Regions from separate parts of the Delftia sp. WSY_10 genome, predicted to be linked through region 1. Evidence: predicted binding sites of a transcription regulator. Region 1 holds the regulator's gene; the other holds the start of a gene.
What was found. Region 1 encodes FNR, which switches genes on or off when oxygen is low (the NO sensors DNR and NnrR bind a similar motif). Its sites were predicted from a motif close to TTGATNNNNATCAA; they were not measured.
Positions count from the first base shown of each region.

Region 1 (7,034 bases):
GCAGGTCTGCAAGTACATGTGCCCCTATGCGCGCTTTCAGAGCGCCATGTTCGACCGCGACACCATGATCGTCAGCTACGACACGGGCCGGGGCGAGCCGCGCGCGCCGCGCACCAAGAAGGTGGACTACAAGGCCCAGGGCCTGGGCGACTGCATCGACTGCAAGATGTGCGTGCAGGTCTGCCCCGTGGGCATCGACATCCGCAACGGCCTGCAGTACGAATGCATAGGCTGCGGTCTGTGCATAGACGCCTGCAATTCCATCATGGACAAGATGGAGTATCCGCGCGGCCTCATCCGGCTGACCACGCAGAACGCCATGGCCGGCATGTGGCGGCGGGCCCAGGTGCTGCGCCGCATCTTCCGTCCGCGCGTACTGGTCTACTCGGCCGTGCTGATCGGCCTGAGCATGGCCATGATCGTGAGCCTGGCGCTGCGCCAGTCGGTCAAGGTCGACGTGATACGCGACCGGGCGTCGCTGTCGCGCATCGTCGCGGGCGGCAAGCTGGAAAATGTCTACCGCCTGCAGATCATGAATGCCACCGAGCAGGCCCAGCGCTACCGCATCAGCGCCCATGGCCTCGACGGGCTGGAGTTGGCGTCCGAGCAGGAGGTCGAGGTCGGCCCTGCCGAGACGCGCGGCATTGCGGCGCGGCTGCAGATTCCCTACGGTTCCGCCGAGCCGGGCTCGCACACCGTATTCTTCGATATCGATGCCGTGCATTCAGGCGCGGGACGCGCGTCCGAAAAGGCCGTCTTCCTGGTGCCCCGGTGATATGTCTGGCCGGCGCCGCCCAGGCTGCGCCGGCTGTTTGAAAGAAAGAGGTTATCCATGTCTTCCAGTCCCGCAGTCTCCGCGCCCGCCACGGCCCCTTCGCATCCGGACGCCGGCAAGCCCTGGTGGAAGTTCGCCCATGTCTGGCTCGTGGTGGCCGGCCCGGCCGCCGTCGTGGTGGCCGGCGTGGTCACGGCCGTCATTGCGATCAATGGCGCCGATCCCGTGATCGATCCTGACTATTACCGCAATGGCATCACCATCAACGAGCGTGCCGATGGCGTGCGCGAAGTGCCCAAGAGCCTGGCGCCCGCGGTCACCGGCCGCAACCACGCGGCCACGCCCGCGCAGGACCATCCCACGGACCGCTGAACGCAGGAAAATGCCGTGCACAAGGCCGCAGTCACGGCCTTTTTGCATGGTGGATGGCATCTCCAGCATGCGCGAGGGCCAAGGGTTTCCTACAGGCAGTGCAGGGTGCGCAGGGCTTGGCACGGTGCGAGGGCGGCGCGCACAATGAAAGCCACCCCTCGACAGCTCAAGGAGATCGCTGATGTTGGCCCAACGCTGGATGTGGATTGCCTGGCCGGCCTTTCTGGCCGCCGCCGTGATGGAGATGCTGGTATTCGCCTTCGTGGACCCGCTGGAGCTGCACTGGCTCGGCGACCTGGGCTGGTCGCGGCAGGGAATCTACACGCTGGCCTTCTTCGCCTTCTGGGGCGTGACCATGCTGTCCAGCCTCATGACCACCATGCTGGGACGCTCCACGCACGATCTCAACGACGGCGTGGTCTCCGAGCCGGACCCAAATCTGGCCATGCAGGGCCTGGGGCGCGATTGAACCTGCGTGCACTGCAATGGCAATGAACAAGGCCCGCGATCGCGGGCCCTGTTCATTGCCGGGGGGCGGGGCCTTGCGGCCTCACTGGCACTGCTGGCTGTTGACGATGCGCTTGAGCGCGTCCGTGTCCAGGATGCGCAGATGGCGCTGGCGCACCTCGATGATGTTTTCCTCGGCAAACTTCGAGAAGGTGCGGCTCACCGTCTCCAGCTTCAGGCCCAGGTAGCTGCCGATTTCCTCGCGTGTCATGCGCAGCACCAGTTCCGACTTGGAAAAGCCCCGGGCGTGAAGGCGCTGTACCAGGTTGAGCACGAAGGCGGCCAGCCGCTCCTCGGCACGCATGCTGCCCAGCAGCAGCATCACGCCATGCTCGCGCACGATCTCGCGGCTCATGACCTTGTGCACATGGTTTTGCAGGGCCGTGACCTCGCGCGACAGGTCCTCCAGCTTGTCGAAGGGCATGACGCAGACCTCGGCGTCTTCCAGCGCGACCGCATCGCAGGTGTGGTGGTCGTTGACGATGCCATCCAGGCCGATGATCTCGCCGGCCATCTGAAAGCCCGTGACCTGGTCGCGCCCGTCCTCGGTGGCCACGCAGGTCTTGAAGAAGCCCGTGCGGATGGCGTACAGCGAGGTGAAGGACTCACCGTTGCGAAACAGCAGGCCGCCGCGCTTGACCTTGCGGCGCGTGGCCACGATGTCGTCGATGCGCTGCATCTGCTCGGCATCCAGGCCCATGGGCATGCACAGCTCGCGCAGGTTGCAATTGGAACAGGATGCTTTGATGGTCTGAAGGTTCATGGAGTAAACATCAGCGGCGCAGCAGTGCGCCGGCGGTGACCTCGTGGATGGCGATGAGTTGGATCAAATTGTCGCAGCACTGCCGCGAACAACTCTTGATATGAGTCAAGGACGCGACCAATGGGCTGCGGCACAGTGGACGACATTAGAGGAAAAAACCCATGACCGCTGTCACCCCAGAGCTGCTGCGTCGCTTCGACGTACCGGGGCCCCGATACACCTCGTTCCCCACGGCCGATCGTTTCGTGGAGGCTTTCGGTGCTGAAGACTATATCCTGGCACTTGAGCACCGCAAATCGAGTACCGCAGCGCGGGCCATGCCTTTGTCGCTGTATGTGCATGTGCCGTTCTGCGAGTCGCTGTGCTACTACTGCGCCTGCAACAAGATCGTGACGCGCCACCACGATCGCGCTGCCGTCTACCTGGACTACCTGGCGCGCGAGATGGCCTTGCACACGGCCCATTGCGGCAAGGGCCAGGCCGTCAGCCAGCTGCACCTGGGCGGCGGCACGCCCACCTTCTTCTCGGACGATGAGCTGCGCACGCTGATGGCCCTGCTGCGCGAGCATTTCAAGCTGGAGCCGGGCGGCGAATACTCCATCGAGGTCGATCCGCGCACCGTCAGCGTCGAACGCCTGGCCGTGCTCAAGGAGCTGGGCTTCAACCGCCTGAGCTTCGGCGTGCAGGACTTCGACGAACAGGTGCAGATCGCCGTGCACCGCGTGCAGCCGGCCGAGCAGGTGTTCGCGCTGGTGGCGGCCGCACGGCAGCTGGGCTTTGCCTCCATCAACGTGGACCTGATCTACGGCCTGCCCAAGCAGACGCCCGAGTCCTTCGAGCGCACGCTGGCCCAGGTCAATGCGCTGCGGCCCGACCGCATCGCGCTCTATGCCTATGCCCACCTGCCCGAGCGCTTCAAGCCGCAGCGGCGCATCGCGGCCGGGGACCTGCCCCAGGGCGCCGACAAGCTGGCCATGCTCTCGCGCTCCATCGCGGCCTTCATGGACGGCGGCTATGTCTACGTGGGCATGGACCACTTCGCCTTGCCCGAGGACGCGCTGGCCGTGGCCAAGCGCCAGGGCCGGCTGCATCGCAACTTCCAGGGCTACAGCACCCAGCCCGACTGCGACCTGATTGCGCTGGGCGTGTCGGCCATCGGCAAGGTGGGGGCCAGCTACAGCCAGAACGCCAAGACGCTGGAGGAGTACTACGACGCCATCGACGCCGGCCACCTGCCCGTGGTGCGCGGCCTGGCACTGTCGCGCGATGATCTGGTGCGGCGCGCCGTCATCATGGCCATCATGTGCCAGGGCGCCGTGCTGTTCGAGCCCATGGAGCAGGCCTGGCTGCTGGGCTTTCGCGAGTACTTCGCCCCCGAGCTGGCGGCGCTTCAGGACCTGCAGGCCAAGGGGCTGGTGCAGATCAGCGACGAGGGATTCCAGGTCACGCCCATGGGCTGGTACTTCGTGCGTGGCGTGGCCATGCTGTTTGACCGATATCTGCAGGCCGACAAGAACCGGGCGCGGTTTTCGAGGATCATCTAGGCCCCATGCTGTTGTCGCTGCTCTGGACCGCTTTGATCATGGGGCTCGTCGGCGGGCCCCATTGCCTTGCCATGTGCGCCGCGCCCTGCGGCGTGGTCACGGGCGGGGCGGGGCAGGGCACGGTACAGGGTGGTGGGCAGGTGGTCGCCGTCCATGGACTGCAAAGCCGGCTGTGGCTGCGCACGGCGCTGTTCCATAGCGGGCGGCTGGCCGGCTATGCCAGCCTGGGCGCTGCCTCGGCGCTGGCCATGGAAAGCCTGTCCTGGCTCACCAGCCAGACCACGGCGCTGCAGCCGTTCTGGACGCTGACCCATGTCGCCGTGATGGCCTGGGGCCTGGCCATGATGGTGCAGGCCCGCCAGCCCGCCTGGCTGGAGTCTGCGGGCCGCGCCGCCTGGCGGCGCGTGCAGCCCTGGGTGTCCGCCCCTGGCGGCACGCTGGCGGCGGGCTATGCCTGGGCGCTCATGCCCTGCGGACTGCTGTATTCGGCCGTGCTGGTCGCCGCGCTCAGCGGTGGCCCCTTGCAGGGCGCATCGGCCATGGCGGCCTTTGGCGTGGGCAGCGGGCTGTGGCTGGTGGCCGGCCCCTGGCTGTGGCGGCTGGGCCGCCAGCGCCTGAACGGCCTGCGTGCCGAATGGGGCACGCGGCTGGCCGGCCTGATGCTGGTGGGCGTGGCCGTGTGGGCGCTGTGGATGGACCTGATCTACAAGCCCAGTCTCTGGTGCCGATGAACAACAGCGGGGGACAGACTTGGTCCTGAGGGTCGCGGATTGCCTGCAAGGCCCTCAGAACTGGAGATAATGCCCGAATCATCGGCTTACATTTGCCGATTCCTTCAGCCTCGGGGCCGTTGCCGCGCGTGAACCATTCCGTCCTCATCGATATCCGAGACCTCCGTCCGGGCATGTTTGTCCAGCTCGATGTTGGATGGCTGAACCATCCCTTTCCGGTCAGCAGCTTCAAGATCACCTCCAGCGCACAGATCCAGACCCTGAAATCCCTGGGCCTGGAGGCGGTGCGCTGCGTTCCGCACAAAAGCGACGCCTGGCCGGCCGAGGTGCGCACTCCGCCGCCGCAGCCGCTGCCCGCTGTGGCGGCCGCCGCAGCCGAACCCGCCGAGGAACCTGCACCCGCAGCGCCGCTGCTGCTGTCCGTGCCCAACTGGCGTGGCCGGCTGGAGGACTGCAATGCGCGCTTTCAGAAGGTGGAGCGTGGCTATGTGGCCATCGAAACCACCCTTGCCAGCGCGCCCGAGCAGGCGCGCATGCCCACCGAAGCCCTGGTCGACGGCTGCCTGGCCGAACTGGCCGGCCCGCAGGACGTGGCGATTCACCTCCTGTCCGATGGCGTTGGCAGCAACCAGAGCGTGCATGCCGTCAACGTGACCGTGCTCGGCCTGCTGCTGGGCCGGGCCCTGGGCCTGGAGGCTGCGCTGCTGCGCGACCTGGGCCTGGCGGCGCTGCTGCACGATGCCGGCAAGCCGGTGGCCGGCGCCGAAGGCATGCACGGCCTGGCCCTGGAGTCTTCCGTGCCCGACGCGCTGCGCGACCGCTACGAGCGCCATGTGGGTGAATCGGTGGCCATCGCCATGCGCATGGGCCTGTCGGCCCAGGTCACCACCGCCATCGCACAGCACCATGAATGGGCCGACGGCACGGGATTCCCGCTGAGCCTGGTGGCCGAGGACATGGAGCTCACGGGCCAGATCCTGGCCCTGGTCAACACCTATGACCGCCTGTGCAATCCCGGCGATGCGCATACGCCGCACACGCCGCACGAGGCGCTGTCCATGCTGTTCAGCCGGCTGCGCGACAAGTTCGCCGCGCCCGTGCTCAATGGCTTCATCCGCATGATGGGCGTGTTCCCGCCGGGCTCGGTGGTGGAGCTGACCGATGGGCGCCATGCCATGGTCATGTCCGTCAATGCATCGCGGCCGCTCAAGCCTTCGGTGATGGTCCATGACGCCAGCGTGCCGGCCGCCCAGGCGCCCGTGCTGGCGCTGGAACTGTTTCCCGCGCTGGGCATACGCCGGGGCGTGGCTCCTGCGCAGTTGCCGCGCGACGCGCTGGACTATCTGTCGCCGCGCCGGCGTGTCTGCTATTACTTTGAACGGGCGGTGGAATTGGATCCGCCGAAGGTGGCGTCTTGAACAAGCAAGCGCTCAACCGCGCCTGGCCCCGCCTGCTCGATGCACTGCAGGAGGCGCTGTGGCTGATCGATGCCCGCAGCCTGAAGGTGCTGCGCGCCAACGCCGCCAGCGAATCCGTCACCGGCTATGAGACCGATGCCGCCGTGGGATTACCCGTGCAGGTGCTGGCCGCCACGCCGCAGCAGCAGGCGTTCTGGAGCGACCCTTTCAACTGGCAGGCCGGCGCCCAGTTCATTTCCGAGGTGCGCCGTGCCGACGGCCAGCTGGCGCCCGTGGAGATGCGCGTGCGCGCGCTCGACGGCGAGGTGCTCCTGGTCAGCATGCTGGACCGGCGCGAGCAGGCGCTGCACGAGGCCGAATTCGAAAGCCTGCTGGGCGAGTTGCGCGCCACGCTGGAGTCGGCGGCCGACGCCATCCTGGTGTGCGATCCCGATGGCCGTATCCGCGCCTTCAACCACCGATTCGCCACGCTCTGGGGCATTCCCGAGGCGTTGCTGGTGCGCCGCAACGACGCGGCCATCCTCGATCACCTGGCCGGCCAGGTGCGCGATGCCGAGTCCTACGCGCAGCAGTTGAAGCTGCTGTCGGCCCAGCCCCTGATGGAAGCGTCCGACGTACTGGACCTGCGCGACGGCCGCATCCTGGAGCGCCGCGCCGTGCCCCAGCTGCGCCGGGGCCTGCCCATGGGGCGCATTTTCTCCTTCCGCGACATCACGGCCGAGGCCCAGACCCAGGCGGGCCTGGAACTGGCTGCGCGGGTCTTCGAGTCCAGCCTGGACGGCATCTTCATCGCCGATGACCACATGGACGTGGCACGCACCAACCCGGCCTGCGAACGCTTGCTGGGCGGCATGCCCGTGCAGGGCCGCACGGTGGAATCGCTGTTCGAAGCCGCCGAAGACCCATCCGACACGCTGGGCGACC
Region 1 is NZ_JBICKY010000015.1:344,352-351,385, reverse strand. It holds gene ccoG (cytochrome c oxidase accessory protein CcoG) at 1-775, shown strand, start outside; gene ACF8ML_RS08015 (FixH family protein) at 833-1,147, shown strand; gene ACF8ML_RS08010 (hypothetical protein) at 1,329-1,616, shown strand; gene fnr (fumarate/nitrate reduction transcriptional regulator Fnr) at 1,698-2,417, opposite strand; gene hemN (oxygen-independent coproporphyrinogen III oxidase) at 2,579-3,961, shown strand; gene ACF8ML_RS07995 (sulfite exporter TauE/SafE family protein) at 3,967-4,692, shown strand; gene ACF8ML_RS07990 (HD-GYP domain-containing protein) at 4,866-6,110, shown strand; gene ACF8ML_RS07985 (bifunctional diguanylate cyclase/phosphodiesterase) at 6,107-7,034, shown strand, end outside.

Region 2 (7,034 bases), on a different contig from region 1:
CATAGGTGGCGAACAGCGCTGCAAAGATCAGGCAGTCGCTCATCAGGTAGAGCCAGAAGCCCAGAGCGGTGCCGTTTTCGGGATGGGGCTCCTCGGCGAGGTGGTACTCACGCGGGGCCAGGGCGGCAGCGCCGCCTGCGGTGTAACGGATATCAGACATGACGTGCCAGCTGTTGTGTGCGCAGTTCTTCCGTGGCCGCGACTTCCGCGGCGGGGATGTAGTAGTCGCGCTTGTAGTTGAACGTGTGGATGATCGACGCCAGCACGGTGGCGGCGAAGGACACGATGGCCAGGGGCCACATGTGCCAGATCATCGCGAAGCCGAAGACCGTGGACAGCGCAGCGATCACGACACCGGCGCCGGTGTTGGCGGGCATGTGCACGGGCTTGAAGCCGGTCAGCGGACGCTGGTAGCCGTGCTTCTTCATATCCCACCAGGCATCGATCTCATGCACCACGGGCGTGAAGGCGAAGTTGTACTGGGGCGGGGGCGAGGATGTGGCCCACTCCAGCGTGCGGCCTTCCCATGGATCGCCGGTTTCGTCACGCAGCTGGTCGCGCTTGAAGTAGCTGACCACGAGCTGCATCAGGAAGCTGCCGATGCCCAGGGCCACCAGGCCTGCGCCGCAGGCGGCGATGATGAACCAGATCTGCAGCGAGGGGTCCTCGAAGTGGTTGGCGCGGCGCGTCACACCCATCAGGCCCAGCACGTACAGCGGCGTGAAGGCCACCCAGAAGCCGACCAGCCAGAACCAGAACGAGCACTTGCCCCAGAACTCATCGAGCTTGTAGCCGAAGGCCTTGGGGAACCAGAAGTTGATGCCGGCGAACACGCCGAACACCACGCCGCCGATGATCACGTTGTGGAAGTGGGCGATCAGGAACAGGCTGTTGTGCAGCACGAAGTCGGCCGGGGGAACGGCCAGCAGCACGCCGGTCATGCCGCCGATGGCGAAGGTGCACATGAAGCCCACGGTCCACAGCATCGGCACGGTGAAGCGGATGCGGCCGCGGTACATGGTGAACAGCCAGTTGAAGATCTTGGCGCCCGTCGGGATCGAAATGATCATCGTCGTGATGCCGAAGAACGTGTTCACGCTGGCGCCCGAGCCCATGGTGAAGAAGTGGTGCAGCCACACCAGGTAGGACAGGATGGTGATACACACCGTCGCGTACACCATGGAGGTGTAGCCGAACAGGCGCTTGCGGCTGAAGGTCGAGACGATCTCGGAGAAGATGCCGAAGCACGGCAGGATCAGGATGTAGACCTCGGGGTGGCCCCAGATCCAGATCAGGTTCACGTACAGCATGGGGTTGCCGCCCAGGTCGTTCGTGAAGAAGTTCGTGCCGACGTAGCGGTCCAGCGACATCAGCACCAGGGCTGCGGTCAGGATGGGGAACGAGGCCACGATCAGCGCGTTGGTGCACAGGGCAGTCCAGGTGAAGACGGGCATCTTCATCAGGTTCATGCCGGGTGCGCGCATCTTGATGATGGTAACGATCAGGTTGATGCCCGACAGCGTGGTGCCGACACCGGCCACCTGCAATCCCCAGATGTAGTAGTCAAGCCCCACCCCCGGGTTCTGCGCCCCCAGGTTGGACAGGGCCAGCCAGCCGGAGGTGGAGAACTCGCCCAGGAACAGCGAGATCATCACCAGCACGGCGCCGCCCGTGGTCATCCAGAAGCTGAAGTTGTTCAGGAACGGGAAGGACACGTCGCGGGCGCCGATCTGCAGCGGCACCAGGTAGTTCATCAGGCCGGTCACGAAGGGCATGGCCACGAAGAAGATCATGATCACGCCGTGGGCCGTGAAGATCTGGTCGTAGTGGTGCGGAGGCAGGTAGCCCAGGTTGTCGCCGAAGGCCATGGCCTGCTGCAGGCGCATCATCAGCGCATCTGCGAAGCCGCGCAGCAGCATGACCAGACCGAGGATCATGTACATGATGCCGATCTTCTTGTGGTCGATGCTGCACAGCCAGTCGCGCCACAGCGGGCCCCACAGGCGGAACTTGGTGAGAAGGCCCAGCACGCCGAGGCCGCCGAGCACCACGGCGATGAAGGTCACCAGCACGATGGGCTCATGCGCCATCGGGATGGAGTCCCAGGTGATGCGTCCCAGCAGCCAGTGGGCCTGTGCCGGGGAGGTATGTTCAGACATATCGAGTCTCTTAGGTCGTTTTGGAACGGGCGGCGGGCTGGCCGTCGTCCGCTTCCGCTATCTGCTTATTGCTGTGCGCTGGCGGCCGAGCCGTCGCGCTGGTCCAGGAAGGCCACGACGCGGTCGGCGTTTTGCACCGTGCACACATCCTGGGGCAGGTTCATGCCCACGGCCTTGAGATAGGCTTCACCGCCTGCGGCATCGATGGCCATCATGTGGTGCATGCACATCTTGCCTTCCTCGACGCAGCGGTTGAGCACCTTGTCGTACAGGCCTTCGTCCACGGTGGCGAAGCGCTCGACCGGGTTGCGCTCGCTGGGCTTGACCAGATTCAGGTAGGTGTCGCGGTTCAGGGCCTTGCCTTCGGACTTGGCCTTGGCAACCCACTGCTCGAATTCCTCGTCGCTGAGGCCGTGGAACTTGAACGTCATGCCCGAGAAGCCGGCGCCGCTGTAGTGCGATGCCAGGCCGTGGAACACACCGGTCTTGTTGATCACTGCGTTCAGCTCGGTCTGCATGCCAGGCATGGCATAGATCATGCCGGCCAGGTCAGGCACGTAGAAGGCGTTCATCGTCGAGGTGGCGGTCAGCTTGAAGTGGATGGGACGATCCACGGGAGCGGCCAGCTCGTTGACGGTGGCGATGCCCTTTTCAGGGATGAAGAACAGCCACTTCCAGTCCATGGCCACGACCTGCACTTCCAGCGGCTTGACATCGGTGCTCAAGGGCTTGGAGGCCGAGACGCGGTCCAGCGGGCGGTAGGGGTCGAGCTTGTGGGTGCTGATCCAGGTGATGGCGCCCAGCGCGATGATGATCATCAGCGGCACGGACCAGATCACCAGCTCCAGCGTGGTGGAGTGGTGCCATTCGGGGTCGTAGTGGGCCTCGGTGTTCGACTGGCGGTATTTCCAGGCGAACAGCAGCGTGAGGATGATCACCGGGATGATGATGATCAGCATCAGCAAGGTGGCCGTGACCACCAGGTTGCCTTGCTGCGCGGCGATATCGCCGGCCGGGTTGAGCACGACGGCTTTGCTGCAGCCAGTGAGACTGGCTGTCAAAGCGGCCGCGGTGAGCCACGCAGGCCCACGGAGTTCCTTGATTTTTAGCATGCTAGGGGCGCAACAAGAGCGCGTTTACATAGAAACGCGGATTACAAGATCCGGGCAAATGTATTACGAAGTATAAATTTGTCCATTGGACATTTTGTCCAACGTCAAGGAGAAGCCGGGAACTTTCTGCTACCTGGCGGGGCAGGCAGCGGGGTCCCGGCGGCCCGGAGGCCGCATTTTTCGGCCGCGCGCAGCAGGAAAAACACCAAGTCCGGTCGAGGTGAAACCGCCTTGCGCCAGATCAAGCGAGGGCGTAGAACGGAGCTGTCAGTGAGACGAGACAAGGAGCATCCATCTATGAGCGGCCTCGACACAACTGCAAGCTTCCCCAACGGAAGCTACGAAAGCAAGGAATCTCTGTCCCGCGCCGACACCCACGAAGATGTCACGCCCAACGAGATCGCCGTCGGCGTGATTCTGGGGCGATCCTCGGAGTACTTCGACTTCTTCGTGTTCGGCATCGCCTGCGTGCTGGTCTTCCCGGCACTGCTGTTCCCCTATCTTTCCAAGCTTGACGGCACGTTGATGTCGTTCGGCATCTTCGCGTTGGCCTTCGTGGCGCGGCCGTTGGGCACGGCGCTGTCCATGGCCGTGCAGCGGCGCTGGGGCCGGGCGACCAAGCTGACGCTGGCACTCTTCCTGCTGGGCGTGTGTACGGTGGGCATGGCCTTCCTGCCCAGCTACCAGCAGGCGGGCGTGAACGCCATCATCGTGCTGGCGCTGCTGCGCATCGGCCAGGGCATTGCACTGGGCGGCTCCTGGGACGGCCTGCCGTCGCTGCTGGCCATGTCGGCGCCCCAGAACCGGCGGGGCTGGTATTCGATGATCGGGCAGCTGGGTGCGCCGCTGGGCTTTGTGCTGGCGGCAGGCCTGTTTGCCTTCACCTATGCCCATGTGGATGCCGACGAGTTCCTCAGCTGGGGCTGGCGCTATCCCTTCTGCGTGGCCTTTGCCATCAACGTGGTGGCACTGTTTGCCCGGTTGCGCCTGGTGGTGGGCCAGTCCTACACCGAGCTGCTGGCGCAGCGCGAGCTGGAGCCCATGGGCGTGGTGCCGCTGATGCGCGACGAGGGCCGCAACGTGGTCATCGGCGCCTTTGCAGCCCTTGCCAGCTTTGCGCTCTTCCACCTGGTGACCATCTTCCCGCTGTCCTGGATCTCGCTGTATTCGGACCAGTCGGTGAACCATGTGCTGGGCGTGCAGATCGTTGGCGCCTTCTGTGCGGCCGGCGCCATCATGGTTTCGGGCTGGCTGGCCGACCGAGTGGGGCGGCGCAACACGCTGGGCACCATGGCCTGCCTGATCGGCATCTTCAGCTTTGTGGCTCCCTGGCTGCTGGGCAGCGGCACCACGGGCAACAACGTGTTCATCATCGTCGGCTTCATCCTGCTGGGCCTGTCCTACGGGCAGGCGGCAGGCACGGTGACGGCCAACTTCCCCTCGCGCTATCGCTATACGGGCGCGGCCCTGTCCTCGGACATGGCCTGGCTGGTCGGCGCGGCCTTTGCCCCGCTGGTGGCGCTGGGCGTGTCCTCGCGCTTCGGACTGGTGGCGCTGGGCATCTATCTGCTGTCGGGCGCGCTGTGCACGCTGGCGGCGCTGGGCATCAACCGGGCCATCGAGACGCGCGACTGAACGGGCCCTCGCAAGCCAAAGGCCGGCTCTGCCGGCCTTTTTTGTCGCCGGGCCGCCCCAAGGCAAAAAGCTGGCCCCCTGGGGGGCAGCGGACCTTGAGAAGCAGGGGAGCGTGGGGCATTTTCCGTTGCGGCTCCGCCTCAGGGGTTTTCACCGTAGCGCTGCTTGAAGTCGAATTCGAGCCTGTCGCAGTCCTGCACCGATTCAAACTGCTGCGTCTTGCGCTCGGCCTCTGGCCGCGCGGTTTCCTTGCGGCAGATCTTGATGGTTTCGCGCTCCACCCAGCGCGCCTCGCCTTCGGGCGTGGACAGCAACTGGCCAGCCAGCATGAGCACAGCGAAGAAGGCCACGGGCAGGCCGATGAGCCAGGGCACGATGCGGCTTTTTGGCGGCTTGGGCGATTTCGGCGGTGTTGGCTGTTTGGCCGGATCGGATCCGTTGGCGCTGGCAGCGGGGGCCGGTTCGCTGGAATGAGGCTCGGGTGTCTGTGGTTGCGCCATGGTGTGCTTGCTGTGGTTCCGGCTGGCGATTATCCAGGGCGCCCATCGCGCGCAGTCTGAGCGGAATCAGGGAACGGCGAGATCGCCTGTGCTAGCCATCTCCCCCATCTCCTGCACCAGCCATTTCTCCAGCGCAAGAATGTCGGCCCTGCGGCCCGGATGGGGCGCCACCCACAGCTGCAGGCGCCGAGGTCCGGCCAGTCGCGCGCCGCTGTTGCGCGCGCATGTCAGCGATCCGGCCAGTGACGGGCTGGAGATCGTGCTCAAGGGCGGGCAGATGGGAGGAGAGGCCTTCTTTGGCCACGTGCGTGATGGAGGCTAGGCAGGGCTCGCTGCCGCGACGATGGGGCAAACCTATAATGCGCGTTGGTCCCGACGGGACACCCTCCCGCCAGGGACAGCGCCCCGCGTGCGCGCTCCGAACTCCTAGACACCATGAGCACACCCACTTTCACCGTTGCCGACATTCGCAAGAGCTTTCTGGACTTTTTCGCATCCAAGGGCCACACCATCGTGGAGTCGAGCCCCCTGGTGCCCGGCAACGACCCGACGCTGATGTTCACCAACTCGGGCATGGTCCAGTTCAAGGACGTGTTCCTGGGTACCGACAAGCGCCCCTACACGCGTGCCACCTCGGTGCAGACCTGCCTGCGCGCAGGCGGCAAGCACAACGACCTGGAAAACGTGGGCTACACCGCCCGCCACCACACCTTCTTCGAGATGCTGGGCAACTGGTCCTTTGGCGACTACTTCAAGCGCGAGTCGCTCAAGTGGGCCTGGGAACTGCTGACCGAGGTCTACAAGCTGCCCAAGGAGCGCCTGCTGGCCACGGTCTACGCCGAGGACGACGAGGCCTACGACATCTGGACCAAGGAAATCGGCCTGCCGCCCGAGCGCGTGATCCGCATCGGCGACAACAAGGGCGGCCGCTACAAGAGCGACAACTTCTGGATGATGGCCGACACCGGCCCCTGCGGCCCCTGCTCGGAAATCTTCTACGACCACGGCGCGCACGTGGCCGGCGGCCCTCCGGGCAGCCCTGACGAAGACGGCGACCGCTTCATCGAGATCTGGAACAACGTGTTCATGCAGTTCGACATGGACGAACAGGGCAACGTCAAGCCGCTGCCCGCCCCCTGCGTGGATACCGGCATGGGCCTGGAGCGCCTGGCCGCCATCCTGCAGCATGTGCACAGCAACTACGAGATCGACCTGTTCCAGGCACTGATCAAGGCGGCTGCGCGCGAGACGCACATTGCCGACCTCGAGACCCCGTCGCTCAAGGTCATTGCCGACCACATCCGCGCCACCTCCTTCCTGGTGGCCGACGGCGTGATCCCGTCCAACGAAGGCCGCGGCTACGTGCAGCGCCGCATCGTGCGCCGCGCCATCCGCCACGGCTACAAGCTGGGCCAGAAGACGCCGTTCTTCCACAAGCTGGTCAAGGACCTCGTGGCCGTGATGGGCGACGCCTATCCCAAGATCCGCGAGCAGGAAGCGCGCATCACCGAAGTGCTCAAGGTCGAGGAAGAACGCTTCTTCGAGACCCTGGCCAACGGCATGGAAATCCTGGATGCGGCGCTGGCCGGTGGCGCCAAGGTGCTGCCCGGCGACGTGGCCTTCAAGCT
Region 2 is NZ_JBICKY010000035.1:171,848-178,881, reverse strand. It holds gene cyoC (cytochrome o ubiquinol oxidase subunit III) at 1-160, opposite strand, end outside; gene cyoB (cytochrome o ubiquinol oxidase subunit I) at 153-2,159, opposite strand; gene cyoA (ubiquinol oxidase subunit II) at 2,225-3,271, opposite strand; gene ACF8ML_RS16550 (MFS transporter) at 3,569-4,906, shown strand; gene ACF8ML_RS16545 (hypothetical protein) at 5,047-5,280, opposite strand; gene ACF8ML_RS16540 (hypothetical protein) at 5,473-5,673, opposite strand; gene alaS (alanine--tRNA ligase) at 5,842-7,034, shown strand, end outside.
Region 2: cyoA (ubiquinol oxidase subunit II) is a predicted target of FNR. The motif match lies at 3,366-3,379, and genes of this name have one in related genera.